Regions from separate parts of the Aquitalea magnusonii genome, predicted to be linked through region 1. Evidence: riboswitches for the same ligand, from Rfam matches in the RefSeq annotation. Region 1 holds a riboswitch; the other holds the start of a gene.
The links. A riboswitch is a leader RNA that binds a small molecule or an ion and turns the genes downstream of it on or off. The one in region 1 is predicted to bind thiamine pyrophosphate.
Positions count from the first base shown of each region.

Region 1 (7,421 bases):
AGCAGCATGTCCAGCACGTCGTCGCCATCAAAATTGCCTTGCTGGCCAAAGATGGTCTTGTCGCCGTTGTCATGCAGATTGGGCCGGTAGACAAACTGGAAGTCCTTGTCCAGCGACCAGCCGGTAAAGGCGCGGGCGGCCTGGCGGATGTCCTGCTCGCTGTAATGGCCTTCGCCCAGGGTGAATAGCTCCATCACCTCGCGGGCAAAGTTTTCATTGGGCTGGCCCTTGCGGTTATTCACCGTGTCCAGGTAGCGCATCATGGCCGGGTCGCGGGCGATGGTGTGTAATAGCTGGCCGAAATTGCCCAGCGCCTGACGGCGCAGCAGCACATTCTGTTGATACATCAGCTGCGGCACGCCCACCTTGTCCAGCGCGGAAACAAAATGGTTGTGCCAAAACAGCGTCATCTTTTCGGCTAGCGGGCTGGGGCTGATGCGCATTTCCTCCAGCCACCAGCCGCGCAGTTCCTGCGCATGTTCGTTGCGCTCTTTTTGCAGGGCTTTCTTTTCGTCTTCGCTCAGATTGGTTTTGCCCGGCCGATCGAAGGGTTCATTCACCCAGGCGGGCGGGGCGGTGAGGGCGCTATAGCTGACGTGATCGAGCAGCCGGTCCACCGCCTGCTGGCGGCTGAGCGGTGCATACAGGGCAATTTGCGCCGGATTGGCCCCGAAACCGGTGCGGGACAGCAAGTGGCGCGCACCGGCCTCGCCGATGCCGGCCCAGGCCTGCAGCGGTAGCAAAGCGAGCAGTAGCAGACGGATGACACAGTTCACGGTTGGCCTCGCAGCAAAAACCGACCGGCAGCACGGCATGGCAGGGGAAGCCTGCAGCCTGTGCTGCGCGGTTATTTCAGACAGGGCTGGCTGGCAGCCAGCTTACGGCTGGATTTTACTTGCCGATTTCCTTGCTGACGGTGTTTTCTTCCCGGTTAAGGGTTTTTTGTTCCTGCTTGGTGATATGGCCATGGTGCAGGCGGGCATCGGCACGTTCCTGGCGGCGGATGGCGCGGTCTTGCTGGTGCAGTTGCTGCGCTTGTTGCTTGCTGATTTCGCCTTCCTTGCGTTCCTGGTGAATACGCTTGTCCTGATTGGCCAGACGGTGGTTCACCTCGGCACGGCGCGGATGCTGTTTTTGCCATGCGGTTTCGGCCGAGGCGGTGGCGGACAAGGTGGCAAAGCTGAGGGCAGACAGGCTGATCAGCATGAGGCGGGTGGTCAGTTTCATGGTGGTGCTCCCTGGGTGATCTGTTGCAACTGGGCTTGAACAAGCGTGCTGTTGTTGTGCGGTCATCTTGGCCGGAAAGTGTGTACAATCCATTTTCTGCTGGCGGCAGGGTGTTAATTTCCGTGAAAAATCGGTAACGCCTTGTAAGCAACAATGTCAGCAAACATGTCGGCGTGTGTCATTGGCCACGTCAATCACCAGGGGTGCCCCGTGCGGGCTGAGAAACACCCTAGAACCTGAACTGGATAATGCCAGCGGAGGGAGCGTGATGCAGAAGGACCCACCATCTGTTGTTTCGCTTGCTCCTGCGATTGCGCTTTGTCGCACGGAGAATGTCATGCAATTGTTCAAAACCACCACCTTGCTGGCTGCACTGCTGTTTGCCGGCCTTGCCCACGCGGCCGAGCTGCGCGTGCTTACCCATAGTTCTTTTGCCGTGGCCAAGCCGCTGCTGGCCGAGTTTGAAAAGCAGAACGGGGTGAAGCTGAGCATCATCAAGGCGGGGGATGCCGGCGAGATGGTCAACAAGCTGATTCTGACCCGCGCCAACCCGATTGCCGACGTGGTGTACGGCATCGACAACACCCTGATTGGCAAGGCCGAGGCCGCTGGCGTGCTGCTGCCGATGAGCGACAAGGGCGGCGTGGTGTCCTTGCCCGGCGCGGTGAGCATCGATTACGGCTATGTCACGCTCAACTACGACAAGGCCTGGTTTGCCAAGAAGCAGCTACCGCTGCCCAAAACGCTGGATGACCTGACCCGCCCGGCCTACAAGGACCTGCTGGTGGTGGAAAACCCGGCCACCTCCAGCCCCGGCCTGGCATTCTTGCTGTCCACCATTTCCGCCATGGGCGAAGCCAAGGCCATGGCCTTCTGGGGCAAGCTGCGCGATAACGGCGTGAAGGTAAGCAAGGGCTGGACCGAAGCCTATTACACCGATTTCTCCCGCAATGGCGGTGCGCGCCCCATCGTGGTGAGCTATGCCACCAGCCCGGCGGCGGAAGTGTTCTACAGCAAGGAAAAACTGACCGCTTCGCCAACGGGCAATCTGTTGTTGCCCGGTGCCGTGTTCCAGCAAGTGGAAGGCGCGGCGCTGGTGAAGGGCGGGAAGGAAGCGGCACTGGCGCGCAAGTTTGTTGAATTCCTGCGTTCGGACGCGGTGCAGAAGGATATTCCCACCAGCATGTGGATGTATCCGGTGCAGCCGGGTATCGCGCTGGACCCGGTATTCCAGCATGCGGAAAAGCCGACGGCGCACACCACGCCGGATAGCCGCCAGATTGCCGCCAAGACCACCGCCTGGGTGGGCAAGTGGACCCGCATCGTGTTGAAGTCCGGCCAGTAATGCAGACTGGCCCCGTGATTGCCGACATCCTCAGCCCGCGGCTGATCCTGCGTCATCTGACGCCGGACATGCTGCGGGCCAGCATGCAGGCGCGACTGGCCGAAGCGGCGCGCTGGCTGGGCGCGCCCTTGCCCATCAGCTGGCTGGAGGAGGCGGCCGTGATGTCGCTGCGGCTGGACCAGATGGAAAACGAGCCGGATTACGCGCCATGGTCGATGCGCGCCATGCTGTTGCGCGAAACCGGCCAGTTGGTGGGACATATCAATTTCCATACCTGTCCCGGTCATCCTTATCTGGCCGGGCGCGGTGATGTGGAGCTGGGCTATAGCGTGCTGCCGGCATTCCGTCGTCAGGGCTTTGCCACCGAAGCCTTGACCGCCTGTGCCGACTGGGCGGTACACACCGCCGGGGTAAAGCGTTTTGTCTTGTCCATCAGCCCGGACAATCTGCCCTCGCAGCAACTGGCGGCCCGGCTGGGCTTTCGCTGGCTGGAGCGGGTGGAAGACCCGGAGGACGGCCCGGAAGACGTGCTGGTGGCCGACTGGCCTTTCCAGCAGGACCATGCATGACAGCGCGCCGCCGTACCCTTGCGCTGGCGCTGTTGCCGCTGGCCTTTCTGCTGCTGATGTCCATCCTGCCCCTGCTGCGTTTGCTGCAAGAGGGGCAGGGGCAGTTTTCTGTTGGCCTGCTGGCCGATTCCTACCTGCAATGGCGTATTGTCTGGTCCCTGCTGCAAGCGGCGGCCAGTTGTGTGGCGGCGCTGCTGGTGGGCCTGCCGCTGGCCTGGTGTCTGGCGCGCTATCAGTTTCCGGGGCGCAGCCTGACACTGCGCCTGCTGATGCTGCCCTTTGTCATGCCCACGCTGGTGGCGGGCATGGGCGTGCTGGCGCTGTTCGGCCCGCAAGGCTTGCTGGGCATCAATCTGCAGGACACGCCCTGGCTGCTGCTGTACGGCAATCTGTTTTTCAATTTGCCACTGGTGATTCGTGCCGCGTGTGAAGGCTTGTCCCTGATACCAGCCAGCCGGATTGCCGCTGCGCGCACACTGGGTGCCACGCCGTGGCGGGTGTTCTGGCGGGTGGAGTGGCCGGCAGTGCGGCCCTGGTTGTGGTCGGCGCTGTGCCTGGTGTTTCTGTATTGCTTTTCCGGTTTTGGTCTGGCGCTGCTGCTGGGCGGGCAGCGCTATGCCACGGTGGAGGTGGAAATCTACCAGTTGGTGGCTTACGAGCTGAATCTGGCGGATGCCGGTGCGCTGGCCTTGCTGATGCTGCTGGTGACCGGGGTCATGGCCACGCTGTATGCCTGGCTGGAACGCAGCCTGGCCGCGCCGCTGAAGGTGGACCCGCTGCCGCCGCGCCCACCGCAAGGCGCACAATGGCTGCAACTGTTGGCCGCGCTGGCGGTGCTGCTGCTGTTTGGCGGCTTGCCGCTGCTGGCCGTGCTGTGGCGCGCCGCTCAGGCCTTGTGGCTGCTGGGGCCGGATATGCTGGCGGATGAAGATGTGCGTCTGGCCTTGTTCAATTCGGCCCGCTTCAGCGCACTGGCGGTGCTGCTGGCGGCGGGGCTGGGCTGCCTGCATGCACTGGCCGCACGCACCAGCCTCGCTTTGCGGGCCTTGGCCTTTCTGCCCTTCATCGTGTCGCCGGTGTGCCTGGCGTTTGGCCTGTTGCTGCTTTATCCGCAATGGACGGCCAGCCTGGCCTTGCTGCTGGCCACCTATGCCTTGCTGGCCTATCCCTTTGTTGCCCGTAGCCTGGCCGGTGCGCTGGACAGCCTGCCGCCGCATTGGCCGCAGGCGGCGCGCAGTCTGGGGGCTTCGCCGCTGCGAACCTTTACCCGCGTGCTGTGGCCCTTGTTGCAACCGGCTTTCCGCCGTGGCCTGGCCTTTGCCGCGGCCACCGCGCTGGGCGAGTTTGCCGTTACCCTGTTTTTGTCCCGGCCGGAGTGGCTGACGCTCACCACACTGATTTACCAGCGGCTGGGCCGGCCCGGTCCGGATAACGCCGCGCTGGCCATGTTGTTGTCCGCCGTGCTGATGCTGCTGGCCTTGCTGGCGTTTGTGGCGATCGAATGGCCATCGGCTGCCGAGCGCCAATTGAAGAAGGAGTCCTGACATGCTGCAACTGGATGGGGTATGCAAGCGCTTTGGCGACAAGCTGGTGGCCGACCGGCTGAGCCTGCAACTGGCCGAGGGCGAAGTGCTGGCCTTGCTGGGGCCGTCCGGCGGCGGCAAGAGCACCTTGCTGAAGATGATTGCCGGGCTGGAGCCGGTAGATAGCGGCCGTATGCTGTTTGCCGGGCAGGACCTGGCTGCCGTGCCGGTGGAGCAGCGTGGCTTTGCGCTGATGTTTCAGGACTTTGCCCTGTTTCCGCATCTGGACGTATTGGGCAATGTCTGTTTCGGTCTGCGTGAGCGCGGCCTCGCGCGCGCGGCGGCACAGCAACAGGCACGTACCTGCTTGCAGCAACTGGGGCTGGCCGGTATGGAAACCCGCAAGGTGTGGACCTTGTCCGGTGGCGAGCAACAGCGCGTGGCACTGGCGCGGGCGCTGGTGACGGCACCGCGGCTGCTGTTGCTGGACGAGCCGTTTTCCAGCCTGGATGCCGACCTGCGCCGCCAGTTGCAACTGGAGTTCCGTCAGCAATTACAGCGTCAGCGCATGCCGGCCATGCTGGTGACCCACGACCGGGAAGAAGCTTTTGCCCTGGCCGACCGCGTGGCCGTGCTCAAGGATGGCCGCATAGTGCAATGTGCTAGCCCGGCGCAACTGCTGGCGGCACCGGCCACTCCCTGGCTGGCGCGCTTCATCGGTTATGAAAACGTGCTGGAGGAGGGCGTGGTGCCGGAGCAGGCCCTATGCCTGGGCGCGGACCAGCCGCTGGCACAGGTGCAACGCATCATCCAGCTGGCGGACGGCGTGCGGGTGACGGTGGCCAGCATGGACGGGGAGTTGACGCTGACCCTGTCTGCACGAGAGCTGGCACGCTATGGTGCCAACTTGCAGGTGGGTGGCACGCTGGCGGTGGGCATAGACCGCAACGCCATGCTGCGCTACGCCGCCGCCGCCGCCGGAGCCGCAGCCTAGCTGGTGGCCGTCGCGCTGAGCGTGCTGGCGCTGCCGCTATCGGCGCTGGGCTGGCACACATCCACCCAGCGGGCGTCGGTAAGCTCGGCCATCAGCGCCGGGCTGATGCGCACCGCGCTGTGAATGGCCCCGGCAGCGGGCAATACCTCGTCAAAGTCGCGCAGCGAGGCATCCATATAGACCGGTAGCGGCTGCGCCAGGCCAAACGGGCAGACACCGCCTACCGGGTGGCCGGTCAGTTCCACCACTTCTTCCACCGCCAGCATCTTGCCCTTGCCAAAGGCTTCCTTGAACTTGCGGTTGTCGATGCGGGCATCGCCACGGGTGACCAGAATGATCACCTCGCCGCTGTTCAGACGGAAAGACAGGGTTTTGGCAATGCGCCCCGGCTCCACGCCGTGGGCTTCGGCGGCCAGCGCCACCGTGGCGGTGCTGACTTCCAGTTCGATGATGGGGATGTCCAGTTGGCGGCTGGCAAAAAAATCGCGGACGGATTGCAGGCTCATGAATTAGAGAAAAGGGCTGGGGAGAACAGCCCTCACAGTAAACGCAGGCAGTAGCGCTGGCAAGAGGGTGGCTTGCCGGGTGGTGTCAGTATCAGTGACGGGCGATTTCTCCCAGCTTGTCGCTGATATCCTGCGCAGTGGCGGCCTGTTCTTCAGCCGCGTTGGCAATTTCTATCACCACATCGCGTACCCGGTTGATTTCTTCAACAATGGCGGCGATGGCCGCCTCGGCAGCGGCAAAGTCACGTTCTGTGGTCTTCACCTGTTCGCGCCCTTTGTCCATGGCGCTGATATTGCTGCTTACCTCTTGCTGGATGTCGCAAATCATGGTGCCGATTTCCTGGGTGGCCTTGGTGGTGCGCTCGGCCAGCTTGCGTACCTCGTCCGCCACCACGGCAAAGCCGCGTCCCATCTCCCCGGCCCGTGCGGCTTCGATGGCTGCATTCAGGGCCAGCAGATTGGTCTGGTCGGCGATGTCCTTGATCACGCTGACAATCTGGCCGATGGTTTCCGATTGCTGGCCCAGCGAACCCAGATTATCTGCGGTACTGCTTACCAGCTTGCTGACCGCGCGCATGGCCGTGGCATTGTTTTCGATCATGCCCTTGCCATCGCGTGCGCGCTTGAGCATTTCCTCCGAGGAGTTGGAGGCGGAGGAGGTGCGCTGGGCCACCATTTCTATGGTGGTGGTCATGGCCTGGATATTGCTGGACAACTCGTCGATGCGATCTTCCAGAAACAGCCGGCGCTGGTCATTGGCATCGCGCAAGCGTTGTGCTTCCAGTTCCGAGGAAATGTCCTGAAAGCTGGCCATGAAGCACAGCAGCTTGTTGCTGTCCTGTTCGTCCCAGATGGGAAACACCTTGGTTTTGAAGGTGACGCTGCCAACCGGAATCAGCGCCTCATGGTGGTTGATGCGGCGCGCTGCGATATCACGCAGAATCTGGCGGATTCGTTCCGGGTCGCGGTGAAACTGGTGGATGCTGTGCTGAAAAGCATTGCTGACATCCACACCGGAGCGAAACTTCTGGTTCATCATATTGCGATGCTGTGCCAATACATCGCGTGCGGTGTGGTTCATGTAGAAAATGGTGTTGTCCGGCGTGGTGTCCGCCAGCATGATCAGGTTGTCCACGTAATCCAGCATGGCGCTGAACTGATGAAGCTGTTTGTCCTTTGCTGACTGCTCGCTTGGTTTGCCTTTAAAAAATCCCAACATGATGACTCCTGTCCCGATGGCATTGTCTGCTCAATAGT
Region 1 is NZ_AP018823.1:2,819,445-2,826,865, reverse strand. It holds gene DLM_RS13455 (DUF1800 domain-containing protein) at 1-776, opposite strand, end outside; gene DLM_RS13450 (hypothetical protein) at 892-1,227, opposite strand; TPP riboswitch at 1,417-1,508, shown strand; gene DLM_RS13445 (thiamine ABC transporter substrate-binding protein) at 1,565-2,572, shown strand; gene DLM_RS13440 (GNAT family N-acetyltransferase) at 2,572-3,141, shown strand; gene DLM_RS13435 (ABC transporter permease) at 3,138-4,685, shown strand; gene DLM_RS13430 (ABC transporter ATP-binding protein) at 4,687-5,658, shown strand; gene DLM_RS13425 (YbaK/EbsC family protein) at 5,655-6,164, opposite strand; gene DLM_RS13420 (methyl-accepting chemotaxis protein) at 6,256-7,383, opposite strand.

Region 2 (7,421 bases), 1.4 Mb from region 1:
GCCGCGGCTGGCCGACAGCGGGGAGGGATGGGCCGCAGTCAGCACCAGGTGGCGGCTGCCATCGATACGCTCGGCCTTGGTCTGCGCCCAGTTGCCCCATAGCAGAAACACACAGCCGGGGTTTTGCTGGTTGACCGCATCAATCAGCGCATCGGTAACGGCCTGCCAGCCCAGCTTGCCATGACTGCCGGCCTTGTCCATTTCCACCGTCAGCACGCTGTTGAGCAGCAGCACGCCCTGTTCGGCCCAGTGTGTCAGATCGCCGCTGGCCGGCATGCCGCCACCCAGGTCGGCCACCAGCTCCTTGTAAATATTGCGCAGGCTGGGGGGGATACGTACGCCGGGTGGAACCGAAAACGACAGGCCCATGGCTTCGCCAACGCCGTGGTAAGGGTCCTGCCCCAGAATCACCACCTTGATGTCAGCCGGTGCCATGGTGCGCAGGCTGTTGAAAATAAGCGGTTGCGGCGGGAACAGGGTTTTACCCTGGGCGGCTTGCTGGCTTAACTGTTGATCGATCTGACGCAGGCGCGAGAACACCACCGGGCTGTGCAGCACGTTTTCCCAAGCCGGATGTACCGGTGCCAGGGCAGGGGCAAGAAAAGGCAATTGTTGCAGGCTCAAAACGGATTCCATCCTGTGGATTTGTTGCCGTTTGGACGTGTGTCCTGGCATGGCGGTTCCAAAACAAAAGCCATTCCCGCTGACAGGAATGGCTTGCTTGTATTGCGATCAGTAGCGGACTGTACGGCTCAGTAATGTGCCATGGCCGGGTCAACTTCGCTGGCCCAGGCATCCACCCCGCCTTGCAGGCTCAGCACCTGCTCGAAGCCGGCATTGGCCAGATACAGGCCCACCTGATAGCTGCGCACACCATGGTGGCAGACAGTGACAATCGGCTGTTCATCCGGCAATTCGCTCATGCGCAGCGGAATCAGGCTCATTGGAATGTGCAGCGAACCGGCAATGCTGGCCAGCTGCACTTCCCAGTCTTCCCTTACATCCAGCAGCAGCGGCTGTTGTTTGCCGCTATCGGCCAGCCATGCTGCCAGGTCGCGGGCGGTGATTTCCCTGAGCATCAGAACACGAAGCGTTCCGGCTCAATGGCTTCTGCCTTGGCCAGACGGGAAATACAGGTTTCGAACAGATTGGTTTCGCTGAAGGCAGACTCGCTGACACGCTTGATCAGCTTGCAGCTCATGGCCGGCAGGTCGCCCACCACCACAATCATGCGGCCACCGACGGCCAGTTGGGCTTTCAGGGTTTCCGGCACCACCGGCAGCGAACCACCCACCACGATCACGTCGAACGGGGCTTGCTCCTTCAGGCCATCCAGGCCATTGCCTTCCACCAGGGTGACATTGCCGATGCCGGCTTTTTTCAGGTTGGCGGCAGCCGCTTCGCGGGTGGCGGCATTAATCTCAACGCTATATACGTGGCGGCCCAGCTTGGCCAGCAGGGCGGTCAGGTAACCGGCACCGGTACCGATTTCCAGCACCTTGTCCTGCGGCTGAACGGCAACATCCTGTGCCAGACGTGCTTCCAGCTTCGGTTGCAGCATCTTGCCGCCATTGGGCAGCGGCAGTTCGGTGTCGACAAAGGCCAACTGGCGCTTGTCGGCAGCGACGAAATCTTCGCGTTTCACGTGAAACAGCAGGTCCAGAATCTTGGGGTCAAGTACGTCCCACGGACGAATCTGCTGCTCGACCATGTTGAAACGGGCATTTTCAAAATCCATCAGCTTACTCCGAAGGGCTGGCTGCCAGCAGCAGTCAATCGGTATCCCGAAAAACCGGCCGCCCGGACAGCGTGTCATGACGATAACTTGCGATTATCCCACATTTACCTTACCTTCACAGCATCGCTAGGGGTCCTGTGCGTTGTGTTGTGGTGTCCATATCCAGTCTGATGGTGGAATGGTGCCGCTGCATGGTGTACGGGTGAGAAATACCCTTGGAACCTGACCCGGTTAATCCCGGCGTAGGGAAGCGTCATCTGCATGGTTCCCACCTTTTCCCTGCAGCCGGCTTGCCGGATTTCGCTCCTTGCGCCGTTTCATCGCATGGAGGAAACCCGATGAACGCGCCCACCAAACTCAATGCAGCCATGACGGTCGATTCGGCCGCCATCCAGCCCTTGCCCAATTCCCGCAAGATTTATGTTGAAGGCAGCCGTGCCGACATCCGCGTGCCGATGCGCGAAATCAGCCAGAGCGACACCCCCACCCAGTTTGGCGGCGAGCAAAACCCGCCCATTTATGTGTATGACACCAGCGGCATTTATTCCGACCCGGCCGCCAAGATAGACATCCAGAGCGGCCTGCCCGCATTGCGTGCCGCCTGGATTGCCGAACGTGGTGATACCGAGCAACTGGCCGGCCTGTCCAGTGAATATGGCCGTGCCCGCGCGGCCGACAGCAAGCTGGACGACCTGCGTTTCAATCTGACGCGCCAGCCGCGTCGCGCTTTGCCGGGCAAGAATGTCAGCCAGATGCACTATGCGCGTCAGGGCATCATCACCCCGGAGATGGAATACGTTGCCATCCGCGAAAGCCTGAACCGCAAGGCCTATATCGAGAGCCTGCAGGCAGCAGGCGGCAAGAATGCCAAGCTGCTGGAGCTGATGACCCGTCAGCACGCCGGTCACAGCTATGGCGCTGCGCTGCCGGAGGAAATCACCCCGGAATTCGTGCGCCAGGAAGTGGCCGCCGGCCGCGCCATCATTCCGTGCAACATCAACCACCCGGAATCCGAGCCGATGATCATCGGCCGTAACTTCCTGGTGAAAATCAACGGCAATATCGGCAATAGTGCGGTAACGTCGTCGATTTCCGAAGAAGTGGACAAGATGACCTGGGGCATCCGCTGGGGTGCCGACACCATCATGGACTTGTCCACCGGCAAGAACATCCACGAAACCCGCGAGTGGATTCTGCGCAACTCGCCGGTACCCATCGGCACCGTGCCCATCTACCAGGCGCTGGAAAAGGTCAACGGCAAGGCCGAGGACCTCACCTGGGAAATCTTCAAGGACACGCTGATCGAGCAGGCCGAGCAGGGGGTGGACTACTTCACCATCCACGCCGGTGTGCTGCTGCGCTATGTGCCGCTGACTGCCAACCGCATGACCGGCATCGTGTCGCGCGGTGGTTCCATCATGGCCAAGTGGTGTCTGGCGCATCATCAGGAAAACTTCCTGTACACGCATTTCGAAGAGATTTGCGAAATCATGAAAGCTTACGACGTGGCTTTCAGCCTGGGCGACGGCCTGCGTCCGGGCAGCGTGTGGGATGCCAACGATGCCGCCCAACTGGGTGAACTGAAAACCCTGGGCGAGCTGACGCAGATTGCCTGGCAACACGATGTGCAGGTGATGATCGAAGGCCCCGGCCATGTGCCGATGCAGCTGATCAAGGAAAACATGGACAAGGAACTGGAGTGGTGCCACGAAGCGCCGTTCTACACCCTGGGCCCGCTGACCACCGACATCGCGCCGGGCTACGACCACATCACCTCGGCCATTGGCGCGGCGCAGATCGGCTGGTATGGCACCGCCATGCTGTGCTACGTCACCCAGAAGGAACACCTGGGCCTGCCCAACAAGGATGACGTCAAGGAAGGCATCATCACCTACAAGCTGGCCGCCCATGCCGCCGACCTGGCCAAGGGCCACCCCGGCGCGCAGATCCGCGATAACGCCTTGTCCAAGGCGCGTTTCGAATTCCGCTGGGAAGACCAGTTCAATCTGGGCCTGGACCCGGACAAGGCACGCAGCTTCCACGACGAAACCCTGCCCAAGGACAGCGCCAAGGTGGCGCACTTCTGTTCCATGTGCGGCCCGCATTTCTGCTCGATGAAGATTACCCAGGACGTGCGCGAATTTGCCGCCCAGCAGGGCATCAGCGATGAAGCCGCGCTGCAGAAGGGCATGGAAGTGAAGTCGGTGGAGTTTGTGAAGGGTGGAGCCAAGCTGTACGACAAGATCTGATCTTGTTCATCACCTGACTTATCCACAGGTATGCAAGCAACGGCAGCTACGGCTGCCGTTTTTTGTGCTTGCCCTTTATGCACAGCACACGGATATACCAGCGAACGGGAGGTATCTGGCAAGCTTCTCGACGTATAGCCTGTCCTGTATCCATCGGTGTTGGTGGGAAAATGTAAAACTCTTTTCTTTCATTGACTTGTCGAGTCTGACTGAATTGTGGATAAACAGATTGTTTTTGGCTTTCTGTGGATAAGATGAGTAAATATGCTGTTACCCACTCCCCACTCCCCACTCCCCACTCCCCACTCCCCACTCCGTAAAGTGGTTCCATCCTTCTTGTGTTCACTGGCTCTGCTCAAGGAGCCATAAGCCGTGCAGCATGGACGCTTATCCACAGGAGAGTGCCATGACCCAAGCCATATCCATCCGCCCGCTTGCCGCCGACGATTTTGCTGCCTGGCTGCCCTTGTGGCAGGGCTATCTGGATTTCTATCACAGCAGCCAGAGCAAAGCAGATACCGCCATTACCTGGCAGCGCTTTCTCGATGCGGCCGAGCCGATGCAGGCCTGGCTGGCCTGGCAGGGCGAGCGCGCGGTGGGCCTGGTGCATACGGTATTGCATCGCAGTAGCTGGACGCCGGGCAATTACTGTTATCTGCAGGATTTGTATGTACAGCCTGATGTGCGCGGCACCGGTGCCGGACGGGCGCTGATCGAGCAGGTGTATGCCTATGCGGCGGATGTCGGCTGCAGCCGGGTGTACTGGCTCACCCATGAAAGCAATGCCACAGCGCGCCAGTTGTATGACAGGCTGGCTGACAACCTGGGCTTTATCCAGTACCGCAAACAGGTGGGCTAAGTGGCGCGGACAGGGCCTTGTTGCAGTGCTGCGCCGCCCTGTTTCCGTCTGCCCGGCCATGCCTTAGCCGGCTGCCAGGCGAGCATGCATCAGCGGTTTTGAGGCTGGAGTGCGGGCCGGGATGCGATTATGCTGATGGCCTCACTACCAAGGATATGGTCATGATCAACGTCAGCATTCTCTATCCGTATAGCGCTACTGCCCGTTTCGATTTCGACTACTACCTGCAACAACACATGCCGCTGGCCAGCAAGCTGCTGGCCCCGGCCTTGCTGGACATGCGGGTGGAGAAGGGCATCAGCGGCAGCCAGCCTGGCAGTAGCCCCAATTTCACTGCGCTGTGCCAGTTGCAGTTTGAATCGGTGGAGTCGTTTCTTGCCGCCTTCATGCCGATAGCCGGACAACTGCAGGGTGATATCGCCAATTTCACCGATATCACACCGCAAATCCAGTTCAGCGAAATCCTGCTGGGTTAAGCGCCGCTAACAAAACGTCTGCGGCTGCGTTACGCCTTCTTGCGGTGCTCTTGTACTGTTTGCGTCGGCGTGCCTGGCCCAGCGACGCCAAGCTATTGTGTTGGCTGGTTCCCAACTGCCTGCAGGGCTGCTGCCAGTTCGCCCGGCCCCTGCTGCAACACCAGCTGTGGCGTGCCATGCCAGGCGGCCAGTTTGTGCAGCATGGTGGCCAGATCGCGGCATAGCTGCGCGGTGGGCCTGATGCCGGGTTCCAGATACAGGTTCTTGATTTCAAACACGCTTTGACTACGGTGGGCCTTGGCGTCCATGCGTCCCACCAGCCGGCCACGGTTGAGCAGCGGCAGCACGAAATAGCCAAACTGGCGCTTGGCCGCCGGGGTATAGCATTCGATGCGGTAATCAAAGCCGAACAATTCGCTGGCGCGCTTGCGGTCCCACACCACCGGGTCAAACGGCGACAGCGCGGCGCTATGGCTGGATTTGAGCTTCCCTGCCGCAGCCTGTTGTAGCTCGGCCTGCAGGCTGTGATGGACGAAGACATCGTGCTGCCAGCCTTCGATGCGGGCGGGAATCAGCTCGCCCTCATCCGCCAACTGGTGTAGCAATGCATCGTACTTGCCCCGACGCAGCCGGTAGTAATCGGCCACCCAGCCCGCCTTGACCACGCCCAGCGCCCGGCAGCTATTACGCACCATGTCGCGCTGCGCTGCCTGCAGACTGGGCAGATCGCGCGCATCGTCCCAATCCGGCATTACCCGTTCTGCCACATCGTAGACGCGCTGAAAGCTGCGTCGCTCCTTCACCATCAGCTGCCCCAGCGTGAACAGCACTTCCAGATGGCGTTTTTCCGGCTTCCAGTCCCACCAGCCATCCCCCTTGCCCCCACTGCGCTTGAAGTCGGCCGAGCGCACCGGGCCGTGGGTGCGGATGGTCTGCAACAGATCGTCAACGGCCGGCTGGTGTTGCTCCAGCCAGCGCTGCGGGTATTTCCAGCCCATTTGCGTTGGGTCCAGCATGCGGTGGCGCAGCAGGCGGTAATCCTCGCGTGGCACAAAGCAGGCTTCGTGCGCCCAGTATTCGAACAGCTTGCCTTCTGCCAGGCAGTCGTCCAGCCAGCGCGGGTCGTACCGGCCCAGCCGGCTGAACAGCACCAGATAGGGGCTGCGCGCCACCACGCTGATGGTGTCGATCTGCAACAAGGCCATGCGGCGGATGGCGTCCAGCACATCGGCTGGTGTGGCCTTGCGGCGCGGTGAAGCGTGCAGACCTTGTGCTGCCAGATGCAGCAAGCGAGCCTGGGTAAGCGAGAGGTGCAGGGTCATGATGGGTGCTGGTGAGGGCCGGTGGCCCGACTATAGCAAGGCTGCACTCCGGCAGGGTCTGCATGGTGTGCGGTGCCAGCGATCTGTCGGTGCCAGACAACAGCCGCAGCGCTGGTGGTGCGCAGTCTGCATTTGTGGATTGCATCGCAGCGGCTAATAGGGCCATGCTGCACTTCTGCATCAGGAGCAAGAGGAAAACAAGATCATGGATACCGGCAAACATCAGCTGGAACAGTTATTCGCCCAGCTTGGGCTGGACAACGACGTCACCGCCATCAAGGTATTTCTGGCCCGCCACTGGCTGGAGCCAGGGCAGGCATTAGCTGATGCTGCGTTCTGGAACCCGGCGCAGGCCGACTTTTTGCGTCAGGCACTGGCCAGCGATGCCGAATGGGTTGAGGCGGTGGATGAACTGGCCGTGCTGTTGAGTCAGAAATAAGCAGGCCCGACAGCCAAAGCAGGCGGGTGGCATCCAGCGGATGCTGCCCGCTTTTCTTATCGCCGCTCACAAAACCCCTGTTGAGGCCTTGCGCCTTGCTGTCGTCGTGCTGGATACGCTGCTTTCAAGTCCGCTTGTATGCTTGGCTTGCGTACAAGAAGGCTTGGACAGCAGTGATCTGCTTACGGGTGGATAGTCGCATCCGCGGTTTGGATGATTTGTCGTCTTGCTATCTATAAGCCACTGATTACGTTATAATTCCGCCCCTTCCTGCGACTGGTATTGCTTGCAGGAAAGCCCTTTTTACAAGTCAGGAATTGTCATGAGTCTGTTGTCGC
Region 2 is NZ_AP018823.1:4,234,829-4,242,249, reverse strand. It holds gene ung (uracil-DNA glycosylase) at 1-636, opposite strand, end outside; gene DLM_RS19915 (rhodanese-like domain-containing protein) at 753-1,079, opposite strand; gene DLM_RS19910 (protein-L-isoaspartate O-methyltransferase family protein) at 1,079-1,738, opposite strand; TPP riboswitch at 1,857-2,004, shown strand; gene thiC (phosphomethylpyrimidine synthase ThiC) at 2,077-3,987, shown strand; gene DLM_RS19900 (GNAT family N-acetyltransferase) at 4,394-4,846, shown strand; gene DLM_RS19895 (EthD family reductase) at 5,008-5,322, shown strand; gene DLM_RS19890 (winged helix-turn-helix domain-containing protein) at 5,415-6,644, opposite strand; gene DLM_RS19885 (DUF2789 domain-containing protein) at 6,850-7,083, shown strand; gene DLM_RS19880 (peptidase U32 family protein) at 7,406-7,421, shown strand, end outside.
Region 2: another riboswitch for thiamine pyrophosphate. It lies ahead of thiC (phosphomethylpyrimidine synthase ThiC); the one in region 1 lies ahead of DLM_RS13445 (thiamine ABC transporter substrate-binding protein).